Regions from separate parts of the Bacillus arachidis genome, predicted to be linked through region 3. Evidence: predicted binding sites of a transcription regulator. Region 3 holds the regulator's gene; each other region holds the start of a gene.
The links. Region 3 encodes Rex, which represses fermentation and respiration genes when NADH is low (regulators of the CRP and FNR family bind a similar motif). Its sites were predicted from a motif close to TTGTGAAATATTTCACAA; they were not measured.
Positions count from the first base shown of each region.

Region 1: a site for Rex is predicted at 7,003-7,020, ahead of QRY57_RS24920 (DUF1641 domain-containing protein). Genes of this name have one in related genera too.
Region 2: a site for Rex is predicted at 2,647-2,664, ahead of QRY57_RS23940 (L-lactate dehydrogenase). Genes of this name have one in related genera too.

Region 1 covers NZ_CP127376.1:4,485,786-4,496,700, forward strand. The annotation lists gene QRY57_RS24885 (alanine/glycine:cation symporter family protein) at 1-1,169, opposite strand, end outside; gene QRY57_RS24890 (NAD(P)-dependent oxidoreductase) at 1,495-2,133, shown strand; gene QRY57_RS24895 (thioester domain-containing protein) at 2,162-3,064, opposite strand; gene QRY57_RS24900 (biotin transporter BioY) at 3,204-3,764, opposite strand; gene QRY57_RS24905 (aldo/keto reductase) at 3,908-4,747, opposite strand; gene QRY57_RS24910 (MFS transporter) at 4,764-5,927, opposite strand; gene QRY57_RS24915 (winged helix-turn-helix transcriptional regulator) at 6,296-6,646, shown strand; gene QRY57_RS24920 (DUF1641 domain-containing protein) at 7,080-7,520, shown strand; gene QRY57_RS24925 (NAD(P)/FAD-dependent oxidoreductase) at 7,565-8,743, shown strand; gene tyrS (tyrosine--tRNA ligase) at 8,933-10,195, opposite strand; T-box leader at 10,261-10,482, opposite strand; gene murB (UDP-N-acetylmuramate dehydrogenase) at 10,588-10,915, opposite strand, start outside.
Region 2 covers NZ_CP127376.1:4,326,777-4,337,691, reverse strand. The annotation lists partial or broken gene QRY57_RS23955 (hypothetical protein) at 403-609, shown strand; gene QRY57_RS23950 (RNA polymerase sigma-70 factor) at 881-1,753, shown strand; gene QRY57_RS23945 (carboxymuconolactone decarboxylase family protein) at 1,987-2,430, shown strand; gene QRY57_RS23940 (L-lactate dehydrogenase) at 2,776-3,720, shown strand; gene glgB (1,4-alpha-glucan branching protein GlgB) at 4,098-6,035, shown strand; gene QRY57_RS23930 (glucose-1-phosphate adenylyltransferase) at 5,983-7,113, shown strand; gene QRY57_RS23925 (GlgC family sugar phosphate nucleotidyltransferase) at 7,132-8,166, shown strand; gene glgA (glycogen synthase GlgA) at 8,475-9,911, shown strand; gene QRY57_RS23915 (glycogen/starch/alpha-glucan phosphorylase) at 9,923-10,915, shown strand, end outside.
Region 3 covers NZ_CP127376.1:249,134-260,048, reverse strand. The annotation lists gene QRY57_RS03145 (CPBP family intramembrane glutamic endopeptidase) at 163-906, shown strand; gene QRY57_RS03140 (YdiK family protein) at 909-1,103, shown strand; gene QRY57_RS03135 (redox-sensing transcriptional repressor Rex) at 1,129-1,758, opposite strand; gene QRY57_RS03130 (ABC-F family ATP-binding cassette domain-containing protein) at 1,943-3,868, shown strand; gene tsaD (tRNA (adenosine(37)-N6)-threonylcarbamoyltransferase complex transferase subunit TsaD) at 4,148-5,164, opposite strand; gene rimI (ribosomal protein S18-alanine N-acetyltransferase) at 5,164-5,607, opposite strand; gene tsaB (tRNA (adenosine(37)-N6)-threonylcarbamoyltransferase complex dimerization subunit type 1 TsaB) at 5,619-6,311, opposite strand; gene tsaE (tRNA (adenosine(37)-N6)-threonylcarbamoyltransferase complex ATPase subunit type 1 TsaE) at 6,292-6,765, opposite strand; tRNA gene QRY57_RS03105 (tRNA-Asp) at 6,956-7,031, opposite strand; tRNA gene QRY57_RS03100 (tRNA-Met) at 7,035-7,111, opposite strand; rRNA gene rrf (5S ribosomal RNA) at 7,123-7,238, opposite strand; rRNA gene QRY57_RS03090 (23S ribosomal RNA) at 7,330-10,250, opposite strand; rRNA gene QRY57_RS03085 (16S ribosomal RNA) at 10,396-10,915, opposite strand, start outside.

The DNA.
Region 1 (10,915 bases), 680 kb from region 3:
ACCGCAATACGGTAAATCATTAACCAAGTTTTACTTTGTTTAATGAATTCAATATTCGTTTCACCATAATAATAGTTTCCTAGAAGTGAACTGAACGCAAATAAGAAAATAATAATCGCTAAGAAGCTACTTGCCCACGAACCAATCTGAGAGCTTAGCGCCATTTGCGTTAATTCAATACCTTCTAAATTTGTTGCCTTATATGCACCAGAACATAATACGATAAATGCTGTTGATGTACATACTAAGAATGTATCTACTAAAACTCCAATTGTTTGAATAAATCCTTGTTTAGCTGGATGCGTTACATCTGCTGTCGCAGCCGCATTCGGTGCACTACCCATACCTGCTTCATTCGCAAATAGGCCGCGCTGGATACCATACTTCATTGCCGCTCCGATACCGCCACCTACAGCTGAATCTAAACCAAATGCACCTTTAAAGATTTCTGTAAAAACATCTGGTAGCAAGTAGAAGTTTTTAATAACAACAAAAAGAGCCACTCCAATATAAATAATTGCCATTGGTGGAACAATCATTTCTGACATACGTGCAATACTTTTAACACCGCCAAAAATAATAACCGCGACTAATGCAGCTAATACAAACCCAACAACATAGCGCTCTAAACCGAAAGCATTCTTAAATGCTAATGTAACTGTATTCGCCTGTACTGAGTTGAAAATTAAACCGTAACTAATTGTGATAAGAATAGAAAACCAAATTCCCATCCAACGCTTATTTAAACCTTTTTCCATATAATAAGCAGGGCCTCCACGGAACCCACTGCCATCTTTTGTTTTATAAATTTGTGCAAGTGTACTTTCTACGAAACTTGAAGATGCCCCAATGATTGCGATTACCCACATCCAAAATACTGCGCCAGGGCCTCCCATAGAAATCGCTAACGCTACACCAGCTAAGTTACCGATGCCAATGCGGGCTGCTGAACTCATACAGAAAGCTTGGAAAGAAGATACGCTGCCCTTTTTGCGTGTCTTTCCAGTTAATCCATCACTCATCAAACGCACCATTTCGCCTAAATGGCTAATTTGTACAAATTTCAATTTAAAAGAAAAATAAAGCCCTAGACCTATTAACATTGCGATAAGAATATATGACCAAAGAATCGTATTCGTTGATGAAACGAACTGTTCTAAAATGTTCATACGATTAGTCCCCTCCCTTTTCTCCTCATAAATTGAATTATATTTAAAAAATATCCAAAAATCAACATTTTTCGACAGGTTATTACTTCCAAATGTTAGGTTTTATAACACAACCATGTCACTTGTTAAGAAATATGACTCGTTATTTTTAAAAACCTACATGCTACTTGAAGAAATATTTTTGATAAACAAAGCGATTGACAAAACCCAATACTGTAACTATACTTGTTACAACAGGTGGTGGCACCTCTGCTTAACGACAACGATTCATTATTACACATATATTTTTAACATTAATTCTATTAAACATTTGGAGGTATATATTATGAAAATTGGAATTATCGGTGCAAGCGGAAAAGCTGGAAGTCGCATTTTAAAAGAGGCTCTTGATCGCGGTCACGAAGTTACTGCAATCGTAAGAAACGCAGCAAAAATTACAGAAAATAACGTGAAAGTTTTAGAAAAAGACGTATTCGATCTTACTGCTGATGATCTTCAAGCATTTGATGTGGTTGTAAATGCATTTGGCGCTCCAGCAGGAAGAGAATATCTCCATGTAGATGCAGGTAACGTATTAATCGAAGCGATGAAAGGTGCACCTGGCACAAAATTACTTGTTGTTGGTGGCGCTGGAAGCTTATTTGTAGATGATGCAAAAACAACGCGTGTATTTGAAACACCAGGTTTCCCAAACGAATATCTTGCAACAGCTCAAAATCAAGGCCAAAACCTTGAAATTTTACAACAAACAAATGATATCACTTGGACATTCATTAGCCCTTCTGCACTATTTTCATTAGGTAAACGTACTGGTTCTTACAAAGCAGGTAAAGATCACCTTCTTGTTAACGCAAAAGGCAACAGCTATGTAAGTTACGAAGATTTCGCTGTAGCTGCACTTGACGAAATTGAAAATCCAAAACATGTGAACGAACGCTTTACAGTTGTTTCAGAAGCTGAGTAAAAAAGCGCTGGCAAACGCCAGCGCTTTTTTATCGTTTAGAAGGTTTATTCGGTTTCTGCGGAACTCCGGCCTTTTTCCAGCTTACCGCTAAATCCGGGCTTGTTTTTTCTTCACTACGTTCTAATAGAACAACCGCATCTTGAATTTTCGGTGTCCCCTTATGCGCGATACCTTGTAATTTTGTTAAAGTTCCTAATACTTTAAAGCTAAATTCACCAGATGGCGCTTGTTTTGGAATTAAGACGCGGAACTTTTCACCTACATTAAACTGTGTTTTTGTTTCACCTTGTTCATTCACAAATTTAACACCTTCAGGTGCACCAGTTGCCTGTACTTGGTACGTTCCACTTTTCGCATTTGTTTGAACCGTATATAAATCTGTTTGGAAGAACTCCCCTTCCAATACTGCTTCTTGCTTTTCTGATGGTGTAACACTCATCGTAATCTCTTGCACTTCTTCACTGCTCTTTGCTCTCGCAACAATATCTCTCATTACTCTTTCTACATTTTTATTACGAAAATCTAAATCATTAATATCCACTTGCCCCAGTGCATTCCATACAGCGAGCTGCGTCGCATAGTGAGCCTCTCTCCAATCAGACACACCCAATTCTTGTGGACTTTTTTGTGGGTATCCATTTAACAATACACGATACACGCCAATATCCACCTTACCGAGTTCAGGTAAATCTTGACCGCTTGGTGATTTCAAATCTACATTTAAGCAGAATGCAATTTTCCCATCTGCTGTTTTAATAAGCTCTGTTCGGATTGGTTTCTTTTTTGATTTACTATAACTCCAATCCATTTGATACTTTGTATGATCCATAACTACTGCGAATGCTTGTTGAAGTGGGAATAATAAGTTCGCAAATACCAATAATAGACCAAAGAAAACAGCCAATAATTTATACGATGGTTTCATATTCATGTTCACAACCCCTTATAAAATAACAAATTTACTACTACATAGTATTTAGTTAGAAAAATTTTTTATGCATTGCATTCACTTAGATTCCTGCAAATTAAAAAAGCATAGGCTGCCCTATGCTTTTTCATTTCAAAATTATTCAACTTTCTTGAAGAAGTAGGTTTGAACGTACTAATGCTCCTCGCACCTTAATTCCAATCCATGCTGCTAATGCAGCTTTTATTACACCTACAATAAGGAAGGGAACAAAACCACCCATGAACGCCGCTTGCCACCCTAGTGATGCTACATACTTTAAAAATACAGTTCCAATTGTTAATGTCACGAGCATCCCTAAAATATTTGCCATTAATGAGTTCCAAAATGTAAGTTTTGTTTTTTCCGTTAACAAACCAATTAAAAAAGCAGTTGGGATGAAGGCTAATAAGAAGCCACCTGTAGGACCGAATAAAACAGATAAACCGCCACTAAACCCCGCATACACAGGAATTCCAGTTGCACCAATTAAAACATATAATAATACAGATAAAGTGCCATAACGTGAACCTAAAATTGTAGCAGTAAGACCAATCGCTAGCGTCTGTCCTGTTATCGGAACAAGCGGCAGTGGGATGGTAACTTGAGCCAAAATACCAATAATAGCAGCAAATAGTGCAGTCACAATTAGCATGCGAAAATGATTTGTACGATGATTATTCATATGTGCCTCCCCAGAAAAATTCATATTATAAATTTAAGATATCCTATTCAATATACGGAGTAAATATTTTTGTTTGAATATTTAGTTTTCACCAATTAAAAAGAAGGACACAAATTCTTTTGTGCCCTTCTCTCTTGTTCATTTTAGAAATCAAAATTATCCGGATCTGGACCAACGCGATGATTTTGATTTAACGCAGCAATTTTCTCCATATCTTCTGTTGCTAATTCAAAATTAAATATGTCCGCATTTTGGATAATACGGTGCTCTTTTGTTGATTTCGGAATGGTTACAATTTCATTTTGTAAATCCCAGCGCAGAATAATTTGCGCTGTTGTTTTTCCATATTTATCTGCAATTTCTTGTAATGTAGGATTATCTAGTAACTGTCCTTGCATAAGAGGTGACCAAGCCTCCATCTGAATGCCTTGTTCACGGCAGAAGTCCCGCAATTCTTTTTGTGTTAAACGCGGATGAAGTTCTACTTGGTTAATCATCGGTTTAATTTCGGCCCCTTCCATTACATCTTTCAAATGATGGATTTGGAAGTTACTTACGCCAATTGCACGTACTCGTCCTTCTTTATATAACGTTTCTAATGCTTTCCATGTTTCTTTATATTTCTTTTCTACAGGCCAATGAACAAGATATAAATCTAAATACTCAAGCTCGAGTTTTTTTAGACTTTCTTCATATGCAGCTAACGTTTCTTCATACCCTTGATCTGCGTTCCATACTTTTGAAGTAATAAATAAGTCTTCTCTAGAAATGCCTGCTTCTTTCATACCTTCACGGATTCCTTCTCCCACAGCCTTTTCATTCGCATAAATTGCCGCGGTATCAATGCTACGATATCCTTGTTTAATCGCTGTTTTCACTGCATTAACAAGTTCTGGTCCCTCTTCTACTTTAAATACCCCTAAACCGAACCAAGGCATTTCTACACCATTATGCAATACTGTTTTACTTTGTAAATTTTTCATTATATTTTTCTCTCCTTTATTTCACTTGATCTCTTTTTTCTAATGTCATACTCCACGCTGTTAAAATAACAGCACCTACTACCATAATGCCACCTACCCAGGCTGTATGAATTAACCCTAACGAGTTCGTTACAATACCACCTAAATAAGCACCAAGCGCAATTCCGGCATTAAACGCTGCAATATTAATTGCTGATGCAACATCAACAGCACTTGGAACAAAGCGCTCAGCCAATATAACTACATATACTTGTAGCCCCGGAACATTCATAAATGCGAATAGTCCCATAAAAATAATTGTGATTAACCCAGCTACCTTAAATGGTGCTGTAAATGTTAAAACAAATAATATAATCGCTTGAATAAAGAACATGTAAAATAGCGCTCGAATTGGATTATGGTTCGATAATTTCCCGCCAATCATATTCCCTATCGCAATTGCGATTCCATACACTAGTAAAATGATAGTAACTGTACTTGCTTTAAATCCTGTTACCTCTTGTAATAGCGGTGATAAATACGTAAATGTTACGAATGTTCCACCGTATCCTAATGCAGTAATGATGAAAACAAGTAATAGTCTTCCATTCGTAATCAGTTTGAATTGATCACGAAATGATACAGACGTACCTTTTTTTAAATTAGACGGAATTAGCATACTGTTGGCGATTAAAGCAACGATTCCAATTACTACAATCACCATGAACGATGCTCTCCAGCCAAACTGTTGACCAATAAATGTTCCAATCGGTACACCTGTGATGGTTGCGACTGTTAAACCTGTGAACATAATAGCAATCGCACTAGCACGTTTATCTTCTGGTACAAGAGCTGCCGCAATCGTTGAACCTATCGACATAAATACACCATGCGCGAATGCAGATATAACTCTCGCAATAAGCAGAATACTAAAACTTGTTGCCACTCCTGCAATACCATTACCAATAATGAAGACAATCATAATCCACATTAATAACGTTTTACGTGACATACTAGCTGTTAACGATGTTAGTACAGGAGCGCCAAACGCTACTCCTAATGCATATAAAGAAACCGTTAAACCAGCTGTTGTAACTGAAACATGTAAATCATTTGAAATAGACGGTAATAAACCAACACTAATAAATTCAGTTGTACCAATGCCAAATGCACTAATTGCTAGTGCTAATAATGCAAACATACTTCTTCTATTCGTTTGAACATCTGAAGAAGACACTGTATATGAACTCAATCGAATTCCTCCTTAATACGAGAAATCCAATCATAATAGTATGATAAAAAGGCCCTTTTATCTTCTAATAAACACAGTTTTACTGCTCATAACTGCTATTATGAATGGTTTCATTCTTTTTTGAAAGAACGCACTTGAAAGTACGATAGGCACCTAAAAGTAACATAGGTACCTTTTAGTAACGTACTACTCATTTGCCTCTTACGTATGCTATTATGAAACATGTTCAGCATAAAAAATAGTACGTACTTTCAAGTACGATAGGCACTAAAAAGTAACATATGACTATAAAAACTCATTAAAGGGGGTTGTAATATATGAAGAAATATAACATTCCTGTAGAAGCAACCTTAGAAGTAATCGGCGGAAAATGGAAGGTCGTTATTCTTTGCCACTTAACAAAAGGGACAAAACGAACAAGTGAATTAAAACGCTTAATGCCTGGCATTACACAAAAGATGCTCACGCAGCAATTGCGTGAATTAGAAGAAGATGGGGTTATCCAAAGGAAGGTATATAATCAAGTTCCACCAAAAGTAGAGTACTCACTTACTGAATATGGTTGGTCCTTAGAAGCGATTTTGGATTCTCTTTGCACATGGGGAGAATGCCATCTCGAAAAGAATGGGAATTCATCCATGCTTATCTCGCAAGTAGACCAATCCTAATCAAAAAAGGAAAAAATGAGTATTTATTTGCTCATTTTTTCCTTTTTTTCTCTATATTTAAGTACATTTTAAGTAATAGTAAAATAAAATATATGCTTTTTTCCCTTGCAAATACTAGGTTACGGATTCAAAGTCAAATAATTAGGAATCATTTTTATGTTAACCTGGGTGTATATAGTATATAATATAAGATATATATTATATACACTTTCCGATAAGGGAACTTTCCATTATGCGGACAAGCCATGTATCGGACAGTTCATAAATAATAGGTAAGACATTATGGTTTTGGATTTATGTTTTCAGCTTACTTGCTGTCATAAATTTAAAGGCATTTTATTGTGTTTTGTGAAACTTTGTATAAAGTTTCGCAAACGTTTACTATCTTACTTATCAAAAATAAGAGTATTGCTATCGTAAAGGAGAATTGGAGATGCCAGAAACTATGACTCAAACAAAGCCAGAACAAGAAACTGTACAAATTTCTGCTAGCCAAGGACAACTTGATGTACTTGATCAGTTGTTAAAACCTGAGGTACAAGAATCATTAACAACACTAGTGGAACAGCTTCCAAAATTAACTGAGCTTGTTAACATTTTAACTAAGTCTTATGACTTTGCTCAAACTGTTGCTACTGATGAAGTATTAAAAAGCGACACTGTCGGTGCAATCCAAGAGCTTGTAGAACCTGTAAAAGATACAGTGAAAAGCATGGCTGCAACTGCAATCGAAGCGAAAGATCGTGCTGACGAAAGCAACGAAGTTATCGGCCTATTCGGTCTATTAAAATTACTAAAAGACCCACAAGCACAAAAAATGTTCCGCTTTGTAAATGCTTATCTTCAAATTAGTGCAGAACGTAACAATAAATAATTTAACTTATAACAACAATTAGTAAAGACGGGGGATATCATACTATGTCAAAACAAATTGTCATCTTAGGCGCTGGTTATGGCGGCCTTCTTGCCGCTTTAAACGTACGTAAATATTACAGCAAATCAGAAGCACAAGTTACAGTGATTAACCAATACCCAACACACCAAATCATCACTGAACTACACCGCCTTGCAGCTGGTAACGTGTCTGAGCAAGCAATTGCAATGCCACTTACAAAGCTTTTCAAAGGTAAAGATATCGATCTTAAAATCGCAACAGTTGAGTCATTCTCAGTTGATAGCAAAGAAATCAAACTAGCTGGCGGCACTACTTTATCTTACGATGCACTTGTAGTTGCTTTAGGAAGTAAAACTGCTTACTTCGGTATTCCAGGACTAGAAGAAAACAGCATGGTATTAAAATCTGCTGCTGATGCAAACAAAATCTACAAACACGTTGAAGACCGTATTCGTGAATACGCTAAAACGAAAAACGAAGCTGATGCTACAATCGTAATCGGTGGTGGCGGATTAACTGGCGTTGAGCTAGTTGGTGAGCTTGCTGACATTATGCCTAAACTTGCAAAAAGCCACGGCGTAAATCCAAAAGAAGTTAAACTTCTTCTTGTTGAAGCAGGTCCAAAAATCCTTCCAGTACTACCAGACCACTTAATCGAACGTGCAACTACTAGCTTAGAAGCACGCGGCGTTACATTCTTAACAGGTCTTCCTGTAACAAACGTTGCTGGCAATGAAATCGACTTAAAAGACGGTCAAAAACTTGTTGCTAACACATTCGTTTGGACAGGCGGCGTACAAGGTAACCCATTGATCGGCGAATCAGGTCTTGAAGTAAACCGTGGCCGTGCAACTGTTGATGCATACCTACAATCTACTTCTCACAAAGACGTATTCGTTGCTGGAGACAGCGCTGTTGTCTTCGGTCCAGAAGGTCGCCCATACCCACCAACTGCACAAATCGCTTGGCAAATGGGTGAGTTAATTGGATACAACTTATACGCAGCACTAGAAGGCAAGGCATTCGAGGAGTTCGCACCAGTAAACTCTGGAACACTTGCAAGTCTAGGACGCAAAGATGCTGTTGCTACAATCGGAGCAAGCAATACTCCACTTAAAGGCCTACCAGCATCATTAATGAAAGAAGCAAGTAACGTTCGTTACTTATCACACATTAAAGGATTATTCAGCTTAGCTTACTAATCCTTTTACTAGCCCGAATCATGATTCGGGCTTTTTTTGTCCGTAATTATCTATATTATTTTTATTCGGCAAAAAGGCTAGATAAACCTTTTTTAATAGTCTTAATATACTGATTTTTTTGTGACGAAATTGTGTATACAAAAAAGTAGAAGCAAGGATCTCTCCTCACTTCCACCCTATCTCCAAATTCTATGCTCCTAATTTCACCAAGCTGTAATTCTTTTTACCTTTACGGATAATGATAAATCTTCCATCGAATGAATTTTCTGCCGTAACATCTATATTCACATCCGTTACTTTATCTCCATTCATCAAGATTGCTCCATTATTAATATCTTCGCGCGCTTGACGTCTAGAAGGTTCAATTCCTAAATCAACTAACCACTCGACAATATTTTTTGTTTCTTTTGAAGTATGGAAAGTTGGCATATCTTTAAAACCTTGTTCAATTTCATCAGCAGTTAATGATTTAATATCCCCACTAAATAACGCTGCTGTAATTTTTAATGCTTGCGAAAGTGCGTGCTCACCATGAACAAATTTTGTCATTTCTTCAGCCAATACTTTTTGCGCCTCGCGTTTATGAGGCCCCGTTTGAACTTTAACTGCTAATTCATCAATTTTCTCTTTCGTTAAGAACGTAAAGTATTTCAAGTACTTAATGACATCACGATCATCTGTATTCACCCAGAACTGGTAGAATTCAAACGGCGTTGTTTTTGCAGGATCTAACCATACTGCTCCGCCTGCTGATTTACCAAACTTCGTACCATCTGATTTTAGTAATAACGGAATTGTTAATCCAAATACCTTTGCCTCATGCCCTTCTAATTTACGAATTAAATCTAAACCACTCGTAATGTTCCCCCACTGGTCACTACCACCAATCTGTAATTGAACACCTTCTTCTTTGTATAAGTGATAGAAATCCATCGCTTGTAAAATTTGATATGTGAATTCCGTAAATGAAATCCCTGTATCTAGACGACTTGCCACTATATCTTTCGCTAACATACTATTTATACTAAAGTTTTTACCGTAATCTCGTAAGAACTCGATAATATTGATTTGATGTGTCCATTCATAGTTGTTTACCATTTTCACTTCACTATTGCCACCGAAGTCAAATAGCTTTTTCATTTGCGCTGTTAATGCATCCACATTATGTTGTACTTGTTCCAATGTTTGTAACTGACGTTCTGTTTGACGTCCACTTGGATCACCGATTGTCCCTGTTGCCCCTCCAATTAAAACAACTGGGTGATGTCCAGCTAATTGAAACCGTTTCATCATCATAAACGGAATTAAGTGTCCAATATGCATACTGTCACCAGTTGGATCGACACCGCAGTATAAGGAAATCTTTTTCTCTTCTACTAGTTTGCGTAACCCTTCAGCATCTGTTTGTTGATTAACAGCATCGCGCCATTCTAATTCATCAATAATGTTCATGTCTTTCCATCCCCTTTAATTTAAATTTCCTATAAAAAACAAAAAGCCCCTATGTCTACACTAGACATAGGGACGATTATGAACCGTGTTACCACCCAGATTGCACGAATAGCGCCAATATTACTATTCATACCACTCTTAGCAATAATATCGATTGCTACTCCGCTTAGCATTACCTAAGATACTCCAGAGTGTAATTCACAAGTTTGTTTGTGCTAGGTTCCAGCAACCCCTAGCTCTCTCGATAACAGTGACAAACTGCTACTGGGCTCTTTCAACGTATTTCATATGTTAAATTATTAGCCATTATATTGAATTTATAATCCATTGTCAATAATAACCAAAAGTTATTTTGAAATAATTCGCATTTTTATGCGCCTTTATTTCAAAGATTATTGTATATCTTCTCCAATAATCCTTACTTCTCTCTCTAACTTCACACCGAATTTTTCTTCAACTGTTTTTTGTACAAAATGAATTAAATCGATATAATCTTGCGCGGTTCCATTATCAACGTTTACCATAAACCCAGCATGTTTTATTGAAACTTCTACGCCGCCAATTCGCTTTCCTTGCAGTCCTGATTCTTGAATAAGCTTACCAGCAAAGTTATTTGGCGGGCGCTTAAATACACTACCACATGAAGGATACTCTAAAGGCTGTTTTGATTCACGTTTAAACGTTAAATCATCCATCTTTTCTTTAATCTCTTCACGTACA
Region 2 (10,915 bases), 840 kb from region 3:
CGACTATAAATCCAATGTCTATGATAGAGAATAAAACAATGCTAATCTGTAAATTGGTATTTGGATATAATCGTGTGGTTACAAAAACTAATAGTGTAGCGACAAGTAAAGAAATAGTCCAAAGAATGGGCGTAGCTATTTTTCTGCTTTCCCGCATGTTATCCTCCATAATATCACCTCTTTCCACTTTCCTAAATTATATATAATATTTCTGTTTCATTACACGCTGAATTAAGAAGAGCGAAGCAAGTGAATTTGTTTTGGCATAATGAATAAGACAAATATGAACGCTAAAAAACAAGTTATAATGCTTTTTCACTTGTTTTTAGACAAAATAGCATTAAAAAAGAGAATGTTCAATCCTTCTAGAAATAGATGACCAGTGGTAGTGAAAGGCACTAAAATGATAAAATTACGGTAAAAGAAGTGAAAGATGAAAAAGATACGTCCGTTATTGATTTAAATCCTGAAAAGGGTAAGGGAAAAGATAAGAATCCGGTTATGTATATTGGGATTAACAAACTGCCATACAAGGTAAAGATTGTTGCTACAAGTGAAAATAACATATTTCATTCGGAACAAAATAACGGGAGTATCAAAGACTCGTAAAGAGAAAGCAAGCCTGCATGAAATTCAAATATTTTGTTTCATTCTTATTTAAGTGGATAGTTATTCAGGAAAAAAACAGACTTTGATACGTCTGTTTTTTAGTATACTTTTTTATGCTTTGAGCGTCTGACTAATAGAAAGGAGAGAGCGATGGAATATGAAAAAATGGAAGAGATAATTATACAAGCCTTCCGTAGCAGAAAGATAATCTTTTCATTATAACAAATCATATATTTTTATATTGAGACACGCTATAGAATGGAGTGATAATATGGATTTTGAAACTTTGTATCGAACCTATCAACCTTTAGTATACTCTTTCGCATATCGAATGCTTGGCTCTGTTAGTGATGCGGAGGATGTTGCACAGGATATACTTATGAAAAGTCAACATGTGAACCAAGAGCCAGTTAGAAATATGAAAGCGTATTTAATTAAGATGACGACGAACCATTGTTTGAATATACTACAATCAGCACGGAAAAAAAGAGAAATATATACAGGAGAATGGCTTCCTGAGCCGGAAATAGATACAGCGAAATTAAATCCTATGGAAACTATAATCCAAAGCGAAAGAGTATCCTATGCATTCCTTGTATTGTTAGAGAATTTAACTCCTGTTGAAAGAGCCATATTCGTTTTAAGGAAGGCACTTGGGTACGATTATCGTGAAATAGCTGAGCTTTTAAATAAATCAGAAGTAAATTGCCGAAAGATTTACAGCCGTTGCAAAGAGAAGATACAGCATGAAGTGCCAGTACATCCGCAGCAATCGATTCATACAGAAAAAATGGTACATACCTTTATCCAAGGTTCAGAAACAGGAAATTTTGAGGCGTTTATTAATCTGTTGAGAGAGGACGTAGCTCTTGTCACTAATGGAGGAGGTAAAGTGCGTGCAGCCATATTTCCGATTTTGGGCAAACAGCGTATCCAGACATTTTTGGAGGCAATTGTTTCAAAGGGATTCTTTCAAGTCGAACTTCTTCCAACTATCATAAATGGTCAAATTGGTATCTTAGCAAGGAATAAGGGATGTGCAGAGAAAGCTATATGTTTTGAGTGGGATGAAAGCCGAGAATTAATTAGAAGAATCTACATTGTAGTCAATCCCGATAAATTAAAGCATATTTCAGTTCTATAGCATAAAAATGAAAAAGAAATCTTTATTTTTTTAAGATTTCTTTTTATTTTGTCACAAATTGAAAAGCTGATTTGTCTTATAAGTGACAGGGTATGAAAGGGATGCTATATGTGTTTTCTTTTAGAAGGTCTGTTATGAACTACAATCATGATATGAAAAGATTTATGAAAGACATTATTCAATATCCTGACGCCAAAGTATAAATTAATTTTATTTTATGGAGGGACTATACAATGGAAACAAGGTTTTTAATGGGGAAGGTAAATCCAGAAGGTTATAAGGCAATGGCGGGATTAGAAAAATATTTGATGACTACAAGCATTGATGAGACATTGAAAGAGCTAATTAAAATCCGGGCTTCTCAAATCAACGGATGTGCGTATTGCATTGATCTCCATACGAAAGATGCACGAAAACTAGGGGAAACAGAGCAGCGTATTTATGCTCTTAATGCTTGGCGTGAGACACCGTTCTTTACAGAGGCAGAACGTGCTGTGCTTGCTTTGACAGAATCAATTACACTAGTAGCGGAAACGCATGTTCCTGATGAGGTATATGAAGAAGTAAGGAAATTCTTTGAAGAAGAACAAATTGCTGAAATTATTATGCAGATTGTTGCTATTAATGCATGGAACAGGATTGGAGTTGCCACTCGCTTAATGCCAGAAAAAAGATAAAACTTTGATCCAAGAGAAAGCTATTCTTTCTGGAAATGTTGTTGAAAGGATAGCTTTTTTATTAGGTGTTATTTTAATTTTTAATAGACAAAACGATAGCAACACAGTAAAGCAGCCTTTTCACAATCTAAAGAAAAGGCTTTCATTTTGATTGATTCCACGCCTGATATAATAACTTTCTACTGTGTGTGAAAAAGTTCACAAATAGGTCATAATTTGTGAATTAATTCACAATAACTTATGCTACAATATGAATGTAAGGAAGTTAAACAACATTAAATTAGTATTTTAATTAATTACTTAAACAATCATGATAAATGTGAACAATAGAGAGGGGAAATTACCATGAAAAAAGGTATCAATCGCGTAGTATTAGTAGGAACAGGTGCTGTAGGTTGTAGTTATGCTTACTCAATGATTAACCAAGGTGTAGCTGAAGAATTCGTACTTGTTGACGTAAATGAAGCGAAAGCAGAAGGAGAAGCAATGGACTTAAGCCATGCAGTACCATTCTCTCCATCACCAACAAAGGTTTGGAGCGGTAGTTATGCAGATTGTAAAGATGCAGATTTAGTTGTTATCACTGCTGGATTACCACAAAAGCCAGGTGAAACTCGCCTAGACTTAGTTGAGAAAAATACAAAAATCTTTAAGCAAATCGTTCGCGGTATTATGGATACTGGATTTGATGGTATTTTCTTAATCGCAACTAACCCAGTTGACATCTTAACTTATGTAACTTGGAAAGAATCTGGATTACCAAAAGAACGCATAATCGGTTCTGGTACAACTCTTGACTCTGCTCGTTTCCGTTATATGCTAGGTGATTACTTAGATGTAGATCCACGCAACGTTCATGCATACATCATTGGTGAACACGGTGATACTGAACTTCCAGTATGGAGTCATGCAACTATAGGTGTACAAAAATTAGAAACAATCTTAGCGAACAACGAACAGTATAACCAAGATGATTTAGATAAAATCTTTGTAAATGTACGTGATGCTGCTTACCACATTATCGAACGTAAAGGTGCAACTTACTATGGAATTGGTATGTCATTACTTCGTGTAACAAAGGCAATCTTAAACAACGAGAACAGTGTACTAACTGTATCTGCATACCTTGAAGGTCAATATGGTGAGAAAGACGCTTATGTAGGTGTTCCAGCTGTTATTAACCGAGAAGGTGTACGTGAAATCGTTGAACTTGAGTTAAATGAAGAAGAAAAAGCGAAGTTCGCTCACTCAGTAAAAGTATTAAAAGAAACAATGGCACCAGTACTTTAAGATAATTGATAAATGATTTAGAAGCGGGAAACTGCTTCCTGCTTCTGAATTTTATATATAACCTCATACAAATTCCTTTTCCAGTTCCCTTGTATATCCCCAAAGTATACCTCCTTTACTGGATAAGGGGCGTTTATAACAAAAAGCATTCTATTGCCCATAGAGTGCTTTTTGTTATTTTTTAAAAATTATTTTAAAATAAACCGCTTTCAATGAATATTCGTCAAAATTCGATATATTTAACGGAAAATTAAAATGTTCCCTTTAATTTCCGCGAAAAAACGTATATTTATTTAAAAATGCACAAGGATATTTCAGTATTTTAACGAATGTTTACAAGGTAATAAAAATTCTGTCATCTTAGTGAGGTGAACATATTGAGTGTAACAAATTGTATGGAAGAGAGTGTGTATGAATTTCACACAAAACAGTGTTATGAGAGCTATAACATATTTGGCGCGCATCCTGTAGTAGAGGATGAAATACAAGGCGTACGATTTACAGTATGGGCTCCTCATGCGAAAGCTTTGAGTGTAGTTGGCGATTTTAATGATTGGAATATTGACGGGCATAAGATGCGAAAAATGACAGAAGAGGGTATTTGGTCATTGTTTATACCACATTTGGAGGAAAAAGAGACATACAAGTATGCGATTGAAACCAAAGGTGGCGAAACAATTTTAAAAGCAGATCCTTATGCAACATATGCAGAAGTAAGACCAAACACGGCATCTGTTATTTTTGATATAAGGGGATATAAATGGAATGATAGAAATTGGTTCCGAAAGAAGAAACGAAAAGTAAGTTATAAGGAAGCAATGGCAATTTATGAGTTGCATTTTGGTTCATGGAAAAAGAAAGAAGATGGCTCTTTGTATTCATATAGAGAAATGGCAGATGAGCTCATTCCTTATGTAGCAGAACATCAATTTACACACATTGAAATTATGCCGCTTGTCGAACATCCATATGACCGTTCATGGGGATATCAGGGAACCGGATATTATGCAGTGACAAGTCGATTTGGTACGCCTCATGATTTCATGTATTTTGTCGATGAATGTCATAAATATGGAATCGGTGTCATTTTAGATTGGGTACCAGGTCATTTTTGTAAGGATGCTCACGGTTTGTATTTATTTGATGGGGCACCAACTTATGAATATAAAGATTTGGATGTAAGGGAAAATCGTATTTGGGGAACAGTGAATTTCGATTTAGGAAAACAGGAAGTGCGAAATTTTTTAATTTCAAATGCATTGTTTTGGATGAAATATTACCATATTGACGGCTTTCGCGTCGATGCAGTTGCAAATATGCTGTATTGGGAAAAAGAAGGAAGGCAGCAAAGTAATGAGTATGCGGTTTCCTTTTTACGAGAGTTAAACGAGGCAGTATTTGCAGAAGACGAAGAATTTCTGATGACTGCAGAAGATTCGACAGCTTGGCCACTTGTGACCGCTCCAACTTATGAAGGGGGATTAGGATTTAATTATAAGTGGAATATGGGCTGGATGAATGATGTGCTGAAATATATGGAGTGTGCACCGGAATATCGGAAATATATTCATGAGAAAATGACATTTTCTTTGCTCTATGCTTACTCCGAAAACTTTATATTACCGCTCTCTCATGATGAAGTCGTTCACGGGAAAAAATCATTGTTAAATAAAATGCCGGGAGACTACTGGGAAAAGTTTGCGCAGCTTCGCTTATTATACGGGTATTTCTTTGCACATCCAGGGAAGAAATTGCTCTTTATGGGCGGAGAATTTGGTCAATTTGATGAATGGAAAGATCTCGAGGATCTAGATTGGAATTTACATGATTTTGAAATGCATTGTTATATGCATGATTACTTTAAAGAGCTCATAGCATTGTATAAGCGATCAAAACCACTTTGGCAGCTTGATCACTCACAGGAAGGCTTTCAATGGATCGATGCTGACAACAATGAGCAAAGTATATTTTCGTTTATTCGTAAAGGAGATAAAGAGGAAGACGTTCTTGTTGTTGTATGCAATTTTACAAACATTGTGTACGAAAATTATAAAGTGGGCGTACCAGAATTCCAATATTATAACGAAATTTTAAATAGTGATGATGTAATATACGGCGGCTCAGGACAGGTGAATAAAAAACGGCTGAAGGCAATAGGCGAGCCGTATCATAACCAGTCTGCTCATGTAGAAATAACAATTCCACCATTTGGTGTATCTATTTTAAGACCAGTGAAAACGAGAAAGGGGAGCAAAAAACAAAATGGTACAAAAGCAGACGTGCGTAGCAATGTTACTAGCAGGAGGAAAGGGTAGTCGTTTAAGTGCTTTAACAAAGAATTTAGCCAAGCCAGCTGTTCCGTTTGGTGGTAAGTACCGAATTATCGATTTCACATTAAGTAATTGTGCAAATTCTGGTATTGAAACCGTTGGGATTTTAACCCAATATCAGCCGCTTGAGCTTCATAGCTATATTGGAATCGGTAATGCTTGGGATTTAGACCGTGTGAATGGCGGCGTGACTGTATTGCCCCCGTACTCGGAATCTTCAGGCGTGAAATGGTATACAGGAACAGCAAGTGCGATTTATCAAAATTTAAATTACTTACATCAGTATGATCCGGAATATGTTCTGATTTTATCAGGGGATCATATTTATAAAATGGATTACAGTAAAATGCTAGATTACCACATTGAAAAAGAAGCAGACGTTTCGATTTCTGTTATTGAAGTACCTTGGGATGAAGCAAGTCGATTTGGAATTATGAATACGAACGAAGACATGGAAATTGTTGAGTTTGAGGAAAAACCACAGTTTCCAAAAAGTAATCTTGCCTCGATGGGTATTTATATTTTTAATTGGACCGTGTTAAAAGAATATTTAGAGATGGATGCAAGAAATCCAGAATCTAGTAATGATTTTGGAAAAGATGTCATCCCGCTTTTATTAGATGAAGAGAAAAAGCTCGTGGCTTACCCATTTGAAGGGTATTGGAAAGATGTTGGAACTGTAAAAAGCTTGTGGGAAGCAAATATGGACTTGCTTCGTGAAGAATCGTCTTTACATTTAAATGATCATAGTTGGCGTATTTATTCAGTTAATCCGAATGAACCACCACAGTATATTGCTGAAGGGGCGAAGGTGGAAGAATCATTAATTAATGAAGGATGCGTTATTGAAGGGGATGTAAAACACTCAGTTTTATTCCAAGGCGTAACGGTTGGAGAGGGAAGTATGGTGATCGATTCGGTCATTATGCCGGATGCATGCATTGGTAAAAATGTTATCGTCGAAAGAGCAATTGTTGGATCAGGTATGGTCATTGAAGATGGGACAATTATTCGTCCAGAAAAAAATATCGATGATGTCGTACTAATAGCTGAGGGGAAATAGAAAAGGGGGATGAGATGAATGGGAGAATCGATGTTAGGAATTATTAATGCAACAGGGAGTTTTCCTTCCTTAAAGAAAGTAACAGGGCATCGTTCACTGGCAGCACTACCATTTGGAGGACGTTATCGTCTCATTGATTTTATGCTTTCGAATATGGTTAATTCTCATATTCATAGTGTAGCGATTTTTACAAGTCATAAAAATCGTTCCTTGATGGATCACCTCGGATCAGGAAAGCAATGGGATTTAGATAGAAAACGCGATGGCTTATTTTTATTTCCTCCGAATTGCCAATGTGATCAAGATGAGTTTGGTTCTTTCGCTCATTTTAGAAGACATATTGACTATTTTCTGCGCAGCAAACAAGAGTATGTTGTCATTACAAATAGTCATCTTGTTACAGCGATAAATTTTCAAGCAGTATTAGAGAGACATATACATACGGAAGCAGATGTTACGGAAGTGTGCCATGAAGGAGTTCCCCTGCAAACCTATGTGCTTAAGAAACAGCTATTATTAGATTTATTTGAAACATATAAAGATATGGAGCATTATAGTTTATTTGATGTTGTTAGAGAAAAACAGGGGAAATCATTGTACATTGGAACATATGAACATACAGGATACGTAGCTGTCATTGATTCGATTGAAAGCTATTATAAGCATAGTTTAGAAATTTTGCAGCCTTCTATTTGGAAGCAGTTATTTACGAAAGAAGCACCAATTTTTACAAAAGTAAAAGATGAGCCACCAACGCGTTATATAAAGGGAGCAAATGTACAAAATACAATGATCGCAAATGGCAGCGTCATTGCAGGGAAGGTTGAGAATAGCGTTGTCTTCCGATCTGTAAAGGTTGGAGAAGGTTCAGTGATTCGCAATAGCATTATTATGCAAAAGAGCCAAATTGGAGATAATTGTATATTAGATGGTGTTATTATTGATAAAGATGTTAAGATTGAGGATGGTGTAGTTTTAATAGGAACGCCTGAACAACCACATGTTTTGGAAAAAGGTAGTGTCCGAAGTCAAAATATTACGAGTTATTCTTAAAATCTCAATATAAATGAAAACATTCTTTTTTTAGGTGAAGAGAGTGTACTGCCTTGCATAGAAGTGGGCAGTACCTTTTTTGGCCCCATGCTAAGTTAAAACGAAAGAAGCAAGCAAATAGAGGGTATCTTTTGTTTTTTATGGCATGGATTATATGTTGAAAAATGAAAATGAATTTATATAGCCGGTGAAATCCTATCTAATAGGGATTCACTGGCTCATCATGATATGAATTTAAAATTCGAAGGGAGGAAGCTGTAAGAAGGGCGGCACAGAGTGTACACGCTTTTCAGGCAGTGGAACAACACGTGAATATTTTATTTGCAGTATCAGAATGCGTACCGTTTATTAAATCAGGAGGCCTAGCAGATGTAGCGGGTGCACTTCCAAAGGAACTCAAAAAATTAGGAGTGAACGTTCGCATTATACTTCCGAACTATAGTCTTATTCCTGCGCACTTGCGAGAAGCATGTACGCTTCACAAAGTAATCCATGTTCAGCTCGGTTGGCGAAATCAATATTGCGGGATTTTAAAAGGAGAGCAAGACGGGATTACGTATTATTTAATCGACAATGAATATTATTTTAAAAGGGATTCTCTTTATGGTCATTATGATGATGGAGAACGTTTTTCGTTCTTTTCTAAAGCAGTATTAGAGTGTATGCCGCACCTGGATTTTGAAGTGGATATCCTTCATAGTCATGATTGGCATACCGCGATGGCGAATTTTTTACTGCGTGAAAAGTATGGGGACAACCCGTTATATCAACATATTAAAACCGTTTATACGATTCATAATTTGCAGTTTCAAGGTGTATTTTCTCGTGAGGTTATGCATGATTTACTGGAGCTTGGTGACGAATATTTTCATAGTGAACAGCTTGAATTTTATGGGAACGTTAACTTTATGAAAGGGGGCATCATCGCTTCCGATCGTATTACAGCGGTTAGCCCTACGTATAAAGAAGAGATTCAATATGAATTTTTTGGCGAAAAGCTAGATGGTTTACTGCGTAAATATAATGATAAGCTGAGTGGGATTGTAAATGGTATTGATACGAGCGTATATAATCCGAAAACAGATGCATTTATAACTGCGCAGTATGATGCAGAGTCGCTATGTGATAAGCAAGAAAATAAACGTGCACTGCAGCGCTACTTTGGTTTGCCAGAAAAAGAAGATACGCCAATTATTTCGATGGTAACAAGGTTAACAAAGCAAAAAGGCCTCGACTTAGTACGTACGGTATTTCATGAAATGATGGAAGATGATGTACAATGCATCATTTTAGGATCAGGAGATTCTGAATATGAGCAGTTTTTCGAATGGATGGCATATGAGTATCCAGAAAAAGTGAAAGTGTATATCGGATTTAATGAGGAGTTAGCACATCAAGTATATGCAGGCAGCGATTTATTTTTAATGCCGTCATTATTTGAACCGTGTGGTCTTGGGCAGCTTATTGCACTGGCATACGGTGTAATCCCAATTGTAAGGGAAACAGGGGGATTGAATGATACAGTTCAGTCTTATAATGAGAAAACGGAGACCGGAAATGGTTTCAGCTTTAGAAATTTTAATGCTCATGACATGTTATATACGGTTCGTCGTGCGCTTACGTACTATCATAATAAACCGGTATGGGATCAGCTTGTCAAACAGGCGATGACAGAAGATTATAGCTGGAAAAATTCGGCTCTCGCATACAAGGAACTATATAAAAGTTTGCTGAAACACTCTTAGGTGGTGAAAAGATGTTTACTCATGTTGAAAGCTTTAAAGCAGCTTTTTTAGAAAAACTAGAAACGATGTATGGAAAAAGTTTCAAAGATTCTACAAGTCGTGATCAGTATAATACGCTTGGTCATATGGTACGTGAGTATATGAATCAGCACTGGATTGCAACAAATGAAAGGTACCGGACCGGGAATCAAAAGCAAATGTATTACTTATCTATTGAATTCTTACTCGGTCGTTTGCTTGGTAGTAACTTGCTGAATCTAGGAATACGTGATGTATGTGAAAAAGGCCTTTCAGAACTTGGGGTTTCATTGAAGGAATTGGAGGAAAGCGAAGCGGACGCAGGGCTTGGAAACGGAGGATTAGGCCGCTTAGCAGCCTGTTTTCTTGATTCACTTGCATCGTTAAATCTTCCAGGACACGGATGTGGTATTCGGTATAAGCATGGCTTGTTTGATCAAAAAATTGTCGATGGATATCAAGTAGAATTGCCTGAACAGTGGCTTCTTCATGAAAATGTCTGGGAAGTAAGAAGGCATGATCAAGCAGTGGAAGTGAGTTATTTTGGACAAGTGGAAGCTGTACAAATTAATGGGCGCTTAGAGTTTCGACATACTGACGCAGAAGTTATTATGGCTGTTCCTTATGATGTTCCGGTTGTTGGATATGAAACAGATACTGTGAATACACTTCGGCTTTGGAACGCAGAGCCAGTTTCCTTCCCGCAAAACTGCAAGGATATTTTGAAATATAAACGTGAAACAGAAGTGGTATCAGAACTTTTATATCCTGATGATACGCATGATGAAGGGAAAATACTTCGGTTAAAACAACAATATTTTCTTGTATCAGCGAGCTTGCAAAATATCGTTCGTTTGCATCGTGAACGCAACGGAACGCTTCGCAATTTACATGAGAAAATTGCGATTCATATCAATGATACACATCCAGTTCTTGCGATTCCTGAACTGATGCGCATTTTATTAGATGAAGAAAAGCTTGCTTGG
Region 3 (10,915 bases):
TTTCTCTATAGGTACAGCTTTTTCCTGTCTCCTATTTCACTTTCGATGAAAGATTTACAAAAAAATAATAATAGAGACCGTTATTATGTATCCATGGCTGGATACTTACATGTTATCCTGCCTTATCTCATAAACTAGAGTTAGAAAGGATGGTTAACCAATTTGAAAAAACAATATTGGTGGATTATAGTTACATATATTCTGATGCAATTATCAGGTATCATCGGATTACCGCTTCTTGCAAAAACCGGATTTTATAATAATAGCGGTTTAACACGAGATGAAAAAATACAAATCATGACTGGTCATTGGGCAATTATTAGCTTTTTCATTGCGCTATGTGTTGTCCTTTGGCTATTACGAACAGATATTCGCGAAAGCCGTTTCGACACAACACGTTCCAGTGTTCCTGCCACAATTGGTTGGATTTTTATTGGTTTCTTTTTAGCTTTCTTTTCTCAAACAATTGCAGGCACAATCGAAATGCGTTTATTAGGCATTAAACCTGGTTCTGAAAACACAGCTCGCTTAATGGAAATTGCAAGAACTACTCCTTGGTTCCTTATTGTTATATCGATAATGGGGCCCATTTTAGAGGAAATTGTCTTTAGAAAAATTTTATTTGGTACATTGTATAAGAGATTCAACTTCTTTATCGCTGCTATTATTAGCTCACTTGTATTCGCAGCAATTCACTTTGATTTTACACATCTATTGGTATACACTGCTATGGGGCTTGTATTCGCCTTTTTATATGTAAAAACAAAACGCATTATCGTTCCTATTATGGCACATGTTGCAATGAATACGATGGTTGCATTAGCTCAAGTTATGATAAGTAACGAACAAATACAGGAAATGATTAAAGAAGCAGAAAAAATGCAAGGATTTATCGGAGGATTTTAAATATGAGAAATTCACCATTGTTCATGGCAGCACTGTATTTCCTTCTTGGGTGCGTCTTTACACGTTTCGCAATTACGAACGTTACAGATACAATCTGGAACTTTGGGACACTGCTGTTTGCTGCTATGGCAACAATTGACTTTAATTTGGCGCTTCGACTTATCTTAGTCAAATTTACAAAGAAAAAGCCACAATAAAACGCAGAGGGAATCCCTCTGCGTTTTATTGTGGATAATTTTTCAAAAAATAAACTAGTGTTTGTAATTCTACAGCTAAATCAATATGATGAATTCTTATATTTTCTGAAACATTTAATCGTGCTGGTGTAAAATTTAAAATTCCGTGTATATTTGTTTCGGCCAATCGATCTGCTACAGCTTGTGCAACGGTAGCGGGTACTGTTAATATTGCCACTTGTATATCACTTGTTAGATGCTCTTCTAATTCATCTAAATGATATACAGGAATTCCTCCGATTTCTTTTCCAACTTTCTCTTCATTGACATCAAAAGCCATTTCAATCTTTGTATTATTATTTTTCGTGAAATTGTAATGTAAGAAAGCGGTCCCTAAATTACCTACTCCAATAAGTGCTACACGTGTTATATCATCTTGATCGAGCGTTTCACGGAAAAATGATAGTAAATAATTCACATTATATCCGTATCCCTTTTTTCCTAACGCTCCAAAATATGAAAAGTCTCTTCGAATCGTTGCTGAGTCTACTTTGACAGCTTCACTCAATTCCGCTGATGAAACACGTTGCTTACCAGAAAGAGATAAGTTTTGGATAAATCGATAGTATAGAGGCAATCGTTTGGCAGTGGCCTGTGGAATCTTTTGCTGATCCATGTAACCTCTCCTCTCTTCCTATCTTTGTTCATATGATTGAAACAAATACAGAAGTTTAGCACTTATGACTTTCCTTGTATAATAGAGAGAAGACTTCTCTCTTTATTTTAAACTATACACTATTTTTAGTATGATTGAGAAATATAAACATGGCAAAGTTAAGAAATTATTTGAGGTGAAAACATTGATTTTATTACAAGTGAATGGGCTTTCAAAATTATACGGTGCTGAAACAATTCTTGCAAACATTAAATTGGAGGTTCAAACAAGAGATCGTATTGCACTCGTTGGTCGAAATGGTGCTGGAAAATCTACATTGTTAAAAATAATCGCTGGAGAGTTATCTCATGATGGCGGTGAAATGATAAAACCAAAAGATGTTTCAATTGGTTATTTGGCTCAAAATACCGGTCTTGAAACTTCCTTAACAATTTGGGATGAAATGCTCACTGTCTTTACACATCTACAGCAAATGGAGACAAAACTTCGAAGGTTAGAACAGGAAATGGGTAAAGAAGAGAACTTTTCAAATGCTACTTCGTACGAAAGATTACTCGCTGATTATGATCAATTGCAGTTAGACTACAAAGATCAGGGCGGTTATCAATATGAAGCTGATATTCGCTCCATTTTGAGTGGACTCGGTTTTCCAGTTGAAACACATCAAACAACGATTTCTACGTTAAGTGGTGGCCAAAAAACAAGACTTGCTCTTGGGAAACTACTATTAACCAAACCAGATTTACTCATCTTGGACGAACCGACAAACCATTTAGATATCGATACATTAACATGGCTTGAACAATATTTACAAGGCTACCCTGGAGCTATTTTAATCGTTTCTCATGATCGCTACTTTTTAGACAAGCTTGTCACACAAGTATATGAAATTTCTAATAAGGAAAGCAGACGATATGTTGGTAACTACAGTAAATATTTAGACTTAAAAGCCGCACTATATGAACAGGAAATGAAGCGTTACGAAAAACAACAAGAGGAAATTGCTAAGCTAGAAGACTTTGTCCAAAAAAACATTGCTCGTGCATCTACAACAAAACGTGCACAAAGTCGTCAGAAACAATTAGATCGAATGGAATTACTAACCAGGCCATTAAGTGACTCTAAGTCTGCATCCTTCCACTTTGATATCGAAAAGCAAAGCGGAAACGACGTATTACAAGTAAAAGATGTTTCAATTGGATATGACGAAGAACCGATTATTGGGCATGTAAATATGCGTTTGACCCGAGGGGATAGTGTCGCACTAGTCGGTCCAAACGGTATCGGAAAATCTACATTATTAAAATCGATTGTGAATAAATTGAAGGCGTTAAGCGGTGAAATTTCTTTCGGTTCAAATGTATCTATTGGATATTATGATCAAGAACAGGCAAACTTAACATCATCTAAGCGTGTTTTAAACGAACTATGGGACGATTATCCGTTAGAACCAGAAAAAGAAATTCGCACTATACTCGGTAACTTTTTATTCACAGGGGACGATGTATTAAAACCTGTATCTTCCTTAAGTGGTGGCCAAAAAGCTCGATTAGCTCTAGCAAAATTGATGATGCAAAAATCTAATTTACTGATTCTCGATGAGCCAACAAATCATCTTGATTTAAATAGTAAAGAGATTTTAGAAAATGCCTTGATTGATTATCCAGGAACTCTTTTATTCGTTTCTCATGATCGTTATTTTATTAACCGTGTCACAACTACAGTTGTTGAGTTATCAACAGATGGTGCACAAGAATATTTAGGTGACTATGACTACTATATTGAAAAGAAAAATGAAATGATTGAGCGTGCGGAATTCGAACAACAAGAAGAGGATACACCAATCCAAAAGAATATTGCTCAAGAAAAATTAAATTATCTTGAAGAAAAAGAACGTAAGAAGTTGGAGCGCCAACGTATACGGAAAATTGAAGACATTGAACAAAACATCGCAAAGTTAGAAGAGGAAATTGCAACATTAGAAGAAGAACTTTGTCTACCCGAAGTATATGCTGACTACGAACGAGCTAGTGAAATTACAACAACAAAGCAGACAAAACAAGAACAATTAGAAAAATTTATGGCGGAATGGGAAGAATTACACGTATAAGCCCTATATATTCATATGATGAAAACAAGGTAGTTGAAAATTATTCAACTACCTTGTTTATTTTCAATACAAAGAGTTATCGTCGAAGGTCTGACCTTAATAATATTATCCACAACTTTATACACATATCCACCATTATTATATAAATATAAAAATAACTTTTCCACATTATACACAGACCACAAAAAAGTTATGCACATTTTATACTCACAACAAAGCCCACATTATCAACAGATAATATGGGCTTTATCCACAATTTGTGGTTAATTATGTGTATAACTATGCTTCAATATCTAATCCTGGATTTGCATTTAAAGCCAATGATGTACGTTTTCCTTGCTTATATGCAATTGTACCTGCTGCTGCAATCATCGCTGCATTATCTGTGCACAAGGATAGTGGTGGAATAATTAGCTCAATATCCTCTTTCTTAGCAAACTCTTCCTCTAGAGAAGCACGAAGTCCTTTATTTGCTGCAACCCCTCCAGCAAGAAGCACTTGTTTTACACCATATGCCTCTGCTGCCCGTACCGCTTTCGTTACTAGTACATCTATTACACTCGCTTGGAAGCTAGCTGCTAAATCCTCTGGCGCGATTTCTTCTCCACGCTGTTTTGCGTTATGCACAGTGTTGATAACTGCTGATTTCAATCCACTAAAGCTAAAATCATACGAATCCGGCTCTAGCCATGCACGTGGTAAATCAATCGTTGGCCGTCCTTCATGCGCAAGACGATCAATATGAGGACCACCTGGATACGGCATAGATAATGTACGTGCAACCTTATCATATGCTTCTCCTGCCGCATCATCTCTTGTTTCGCCAATTACTTCAAACGAACCATGTTCTTTCATATAAACAAGCTCTGTATGTCCCCCAGAAACAACAAGTGATAACAAAGGGAATTGTAGTTCTTTTACTAAGCGATTCGCATAAATATGCCCAGCAATATGGTGAACACCCACAAGAGGAATATTATGAGCAAAGGCAATTGCCTTTGCTGCATTTACGCCAATTAAAAGTGCTCCTACTAAACCCGGCCCTTCTGTCACAGCAATTGCATCAATATTATCAAATGTAACGTTCGCTTCTTTTAAAGCTTCTTCTAATACAACTGTAATTTGTTCTACATGATGACGAGATGCGATTTCCGGTACAACTCCTCCAAAACGCTTATGGCTTTCGATTTGTGAAGCGACAACATTTGCCATTATTTCTGTTCCATTTTTAACAACTGCTACAGCTGTTTCATCACAGCTCGTTTCAATACCAAGTATAATCGTATTTTTTTCCATTATATATTCACCCACATTACAAGACCATCTTCATAATTGTCTGTATAGTATCGTTTACGAATCCCACCATTTTGAAATCCATACTTTCGGTATAACTGTTTCGCTACTTCATTTGAAACCCTTACTTCAAGTGTCATCGTTTTTGCTCCCATTTCTCTTGCCTGATCCATTACTTCCTTTAGCAAAGCATCTCCAAGTTTTTGGCCACGATATTCTGGCAAAATGGCTATGTTCGTAATATGTGATTCATCAATAATAATCCACAATCCACAGTATCCAATTACCATATCATCTTTTTCTAGCACGACATAATGTGCATATTCATTCATCGTCAGTTCACGATAAAATGCATCAGCAGTCCATGGAGTTGCAAATGACGCTTCTTCAATTACTACAATTTGAGCAATATCATCAGTCGTCATCTTTCTAAATGTAATATCCATTTTAATAACCCCTATTTTTTTTGACTTTCTAGCCATTTTGTTTCTGCCTCTGCTAAACGGAGGTAGCTCGGGACAAATGTATGCACACTTTGCTCCTTTTTTTGTAATCCTAAAAATGCTAATTCACTTGGCCTTGGGTTATTCTTTGTACAAGAAGCAAATACAGCTTGGTCTCCTAAATATTCTACAATCGTTTCTTTATGTTGCTCTACATCATTACCGATAAATAAAACAGGTTGTCCTTTATCTTTTAGCATCTGTAACCAATCAACAATAAGAACAATTCGATCCTCTTCTATAGAAGATAACTGCTCTTCTTTATATGTATACAAGCCTGTATAAATTTGTCCGCGGCGCCCATCAAACAATGGACAAATAACACCTTCGAAATTTGACCCATTTGCAGCCACTACTTCTAAACTAGACACGCCGACAATCGGTATTTGCAATGACCAAGCTAATGTCTTTGCAACAGTCACACCAATTCGAACTCCTGTATAAGATCCAGGACCAGCCGCTACAACAATTTTATCTAACTCTTTCGGTTTTACACTACATTCCTTCAGAAGTTGTTCTACAGCTGGCATTAGGCGTACAGAATGATTTTTTGTTAAATTCGTAATGATTTCTCCGACAACAATATTTCCATCAATAAGAGAAACCCCCATTACATAATTTGAAGTATCAATTGCTAGTACTTTCATCTTGTAATAGCTCCTCACATAATCTAATATAACGTTCACCACTTGGCTCTAACACAATTTCCCTTGTATCATCACCTGTATGGAACAAGCTTATTTTTAATTTCTCATTTGGCAGAAAAGATTCAATTAAATGAGCCCATTCTACTACTGTTATGCCTTCACCATAAAAATACTCATCAAATCCTAAATCCTCTTCACTTTCCGCTAAACGATACACGTCCATATGATATAGCGGTAATCTGCCTTTATACTCTTTAATAATGTTGAATGTGGGGCTATTTACAACTCGTTTCACACCAAGGCCTTTTGCAAGACCTTTCGTAAACGTTGTCTTTCCAGCACCTAAATCTCCTTCTAAGATAAGCACATCTTGTTCCTTAACAAGGTGTCCTAACCTTTCTGATAAATGTTGAGTCTCTTCAGAAGAAGTTGTCTTTATTTCATATCTATTCAAAGGTTTCACCTACCTTACTCGCAATATTCCCTGTCTTTTATTATACAGATTTTTTCACTTTGTTTCATTTTGAACATATAAAAAAGACCTTAGGAGTTGTCCTAAGGAAAGATTGACTGTCTTTATAAGTTTTCTTAAAAATAAATAAAAAAATACGAAACAACTTGTTTCGTTCTTTTCTTTGTATAAATGGCGGTCCCGACCGGGGTCGAACCGGCGATCTCCTGCGTGACAGGCAGGCATGTTAACCACTACACCACGGGACCATTTGGTTGCGGGGACAGGATTTGAACCTGCGACCTTCGGGTTATGAGCCCGACGAGCTACCGGACTGCTCCACCCCGCGACGATTATAAAGCCTGGCAACGTCCTACTCTCACAGGGACAAGGTCCCAACTACCATCGGCGCTAGAGAGCTTAACTTCCGTGTTCGGTATGGGAACGGGTGTGACCTCTCTGCCATCATTACCAGACTTTTATTATTATACACATTCTTTTCAGAATGTCAAAAGGAATTTTAAATATATATTCCTTCAAAACTAGATAACATTTGCTTCATATTATATGGTTAAGTCCTCGATCTATTAGTATTCGTCAGCTCCACATGTCACCATGCTTCCACCTCGAACCTATCAACCTGATCATCTTTCAGGGATCTTACTAGCTTACGCTATGGGAAATCTCATCTTGAGGGGGGCTTCATGCTTAGATGCTTTCAGCACTTATCCCTTCCGCACATAGCTACCCAGCTATGCCCTTGGCAGAACAACTGGTACACCAGCGGTGCGTCCATCCCGGTCCTCTCGTACTAAGGACAGCTCCTCTCAAATTTCCTACGCCCACGACGGATAGGGACCGAACTGTCTCACGACGTTCTGAACCCAGCTCGCGTACCGCTTTAATGGGCGAACAGCCCAACCCTTGGGACCGACTACAGCCCCAGGATGCGATGAGCCGACATCGAGGTGCCAAACCTCCCCGTCGATGTGGACTCTTGGGGGAGATAAGCCTGTTATCCCCGGGGTAGCTTTTATCCGTTGAGCGATGGCCCTTCCATGCGGAACCACCGGATCACTAAGCCCGACTTTCGTCCCTGCTCGACTTGTAGGTCTCGCAGTCAAGCTCCCTTATGCCTTTGCACTCTACGAATGATTTCCAACCATTCTGAGGGAACCTTTGGGCGCCTCCGTTACACTTTAGGAGGCGACCGCCCCAGTCAAACTGCCCACCTGACACTGTCTCCCGGGTCGATAAGACCCGTAGGTTAGAATTTCAATACAGCCAGGGCGGTATCCCACCAGCGCCTCCACCGAAGCTAGCGCTCCGGCTTCAAAGGCTCCCGCCTATCCTGTACAAGCTGTACCAAAATTCAATATCAGGCTACAGTAAAGCTCCACGGGGTCTTTCCGTCCTGTCGCGGGTAACCTGCATCTTCACAGGTACTATAATTTCACCGAGTCTCTGGTTGAGACAGTGCCCAAATCGTTACACCTTTCGTGCGGGTCGGAACTTACCCGACAAGGAATTTCGCTACCTTAGGACCGTTATAGTTACGGCCGCCGTTTACTGGGGCTTCAGTTCAGAGCTTCGCTTGCGCTAACCCCTCTCCTTAACCTTCCAGCACCGGGCAGGTGTCAGCCCCTATACTTCGCCTTACGGCTTCGCAGAGACCTGTGTTTTTGCTAAACAGTCGCTTGGGCCTATTCACTGCGGCTTTCCGTTAAGAAAGCACCCCTTCTCCCGAAGTTACGGGGTCATTTTGCCGAGTTCCTTAACCAGAGTTCTCTCGCTCACCTTAGGATTCTCTCCTCGCCTACCTGTGTCGGTTTGCGGTACAGGCACCTTTTATCTCGCTAGAAGCTTTTCTTGGCAGCGGGGAATCAAAGACTTCGCTCCATAAGGAGCTTCCCCATCACAGCTCAGCCTTCACGATAAGCGGATTTGCCTACTTATCAGCCTAACTGCTTGGACGTGCACAACCAATCGCACGCTTCTTCTATCCTTCTGCGTCCCTCCATTGCTCAAACGATAAAGAGGTGGTACAGGAATATCAACCTGTTGTCCATCGCCTACGCCTGTCGGCCTCGGCTTAGGTCCTGACTAACCCTGAGCGGACGAGCCTTCCTCAGGAAACCTTAGGCATTCGGTGGACGGGATTCTCACCCGTCTTTCGCTACTCATACCGGCATTCTCACTTCTAAGCACTCCACCAGTCCTTCCGGTCTGACTTCACTGTCCTTAGAACGCTCCCCTACCACTGATACGTAAGTATCAATCCGCAGCTTCGGTGGTGTATTTAGCCCCGGTACATTTTCGGCGCAGAGTCACTCGACTAGTGAGCTATTACGCACTCTTTAAATGGTGGCTGCTTCTAAGCCAACATCCTAGTTGTCTAAGCAACTCCACATCCTTTTCCACTTAATACACACTTTGGGACCTTAGCTGGCGGTCTGGGCTGTTTCCCTTTTGACTACGGATCTTATCACTCGCAGTCTGACTCCCAAGGATAAGTCATTGGCATTCGGAGTTTGACTGAATTCGGTAATCCGATGAGGACCCCTAGTCCAATCAGTGCTCTACCTCCAAGACTCTAACACTTGAGGCTAGCCCTAAAGCTATTTCGGGGAGAACCAGCTATCTCCAGGTTCGATTGGAATTTCTCCGCTACCCACACCTCATCCCCGCACTTTTCAACGTGCGTGGGTTCGGGCCTCCATTCAGTGTTACCTGAACTTCACCCTGGACATGGGTAGATCACCTGGTTTCGGGTCTACGACCACGTACTAAACGCCCTATTCAGACTCGCTTTCGCTACGGCTCCGCCTCTTCAGCTTAACCTCGCACGGGATCGTAACTCGCCGGTTCATTCTACAAAAGGCACGCCATCACCCGTTAACGGGCTCTGACTATTTGTAGGCACACGGTTTCAGGATCTCTTTCACTCCCCTTCCGGGGTGCTTTTCACCTTTCCCTCACGGTACTGGTTCACTATCGATCACTAGGGAGTATTTAGCCTTGGGAGATGGTCCTCCCGGATTCCGACGGAATTTCACGTGTTCCGCCGTACTCAGGATACATTCAAGAGAGAACGAAGTTTCGACTACGGGGTTGTTACCCTCTGTGACGAGCCTTTCCAGACTGCTTCGTCTACCTCGTTCCTTTGTAACTCCGTATAGAATGTCCTACAACCCCAAGAGGCAAGCCTCTTGGTTTGGGCTAGATTCCGTTTCGCTCGCCGCTACTCAGGAAATCGCATTTGCTTTCTCTTCCTCCAGGTACTTAGATGTTTCAGTTCCCTGGGTCTGTCTTCCTTACCCTATGTATTCAGATAAGGATACCATACCATTACGTATGGTGGGTTTCCCCATTCGGAAATCTTCGGATCAAAGCTTACTTACAGCTCCCCGAAGCATATCGGCGTTAGTCCCGTCCTTCATCGACTCCTAGTGTCAAGGCATCCACCGTGCGCCCTTTCTAACTTAACCAAACTAAAATTAAAAAATATGAGCTACACTGTTATCTAGTTTTCAAAGAACATACATTTATTTCTGAGAGATAGTTCTCTCAAAACTGAACAAAACGAAACACGGAAACTTATATTGATGAACAGCGTTCATCAATTCTCCATAGAAAGGAGGTGATCCAGCCGCACCTTCCGATACGGCTACCTTGTTACGACTTCACCCCAATCATCTGTCCCACCTTAGGCGGCTGGCTCCAAAAGGTTACCCCACCGACTTCGGGTGTTACAAACTCTCGTGGTGTGACGGGCGGTGTGTACAAGGCCCGGGAACGTATTCACCGCGGCATGCTGATCCGCGATTACTAGCGATTCCAGCTTCATGTAGGCGAGTTGCAGCCTACAATCCGAACTGAGAACGGTTTTATGAGATTAGCTCCACCTCGCGGTCTTGCAGCTCTTTGTACCGTCCATTGTAGCACGTGTGTAGCCCAGGTCATAAGGGGCATGATGATTTGACGTCATCCCCACCTTCCTCCGGTTTGTCACCGGCAGTCACCTTAGAGTGCCCAACTTAATGATGGCAACTAAGATCAAGGGTTGCGCTCGTTGCGGGACTTAACCCAACATCTCACGACACGAGCTGACGACAACCATGCACCACCTGTCACTCTGCCCCCGAAGGGGAAG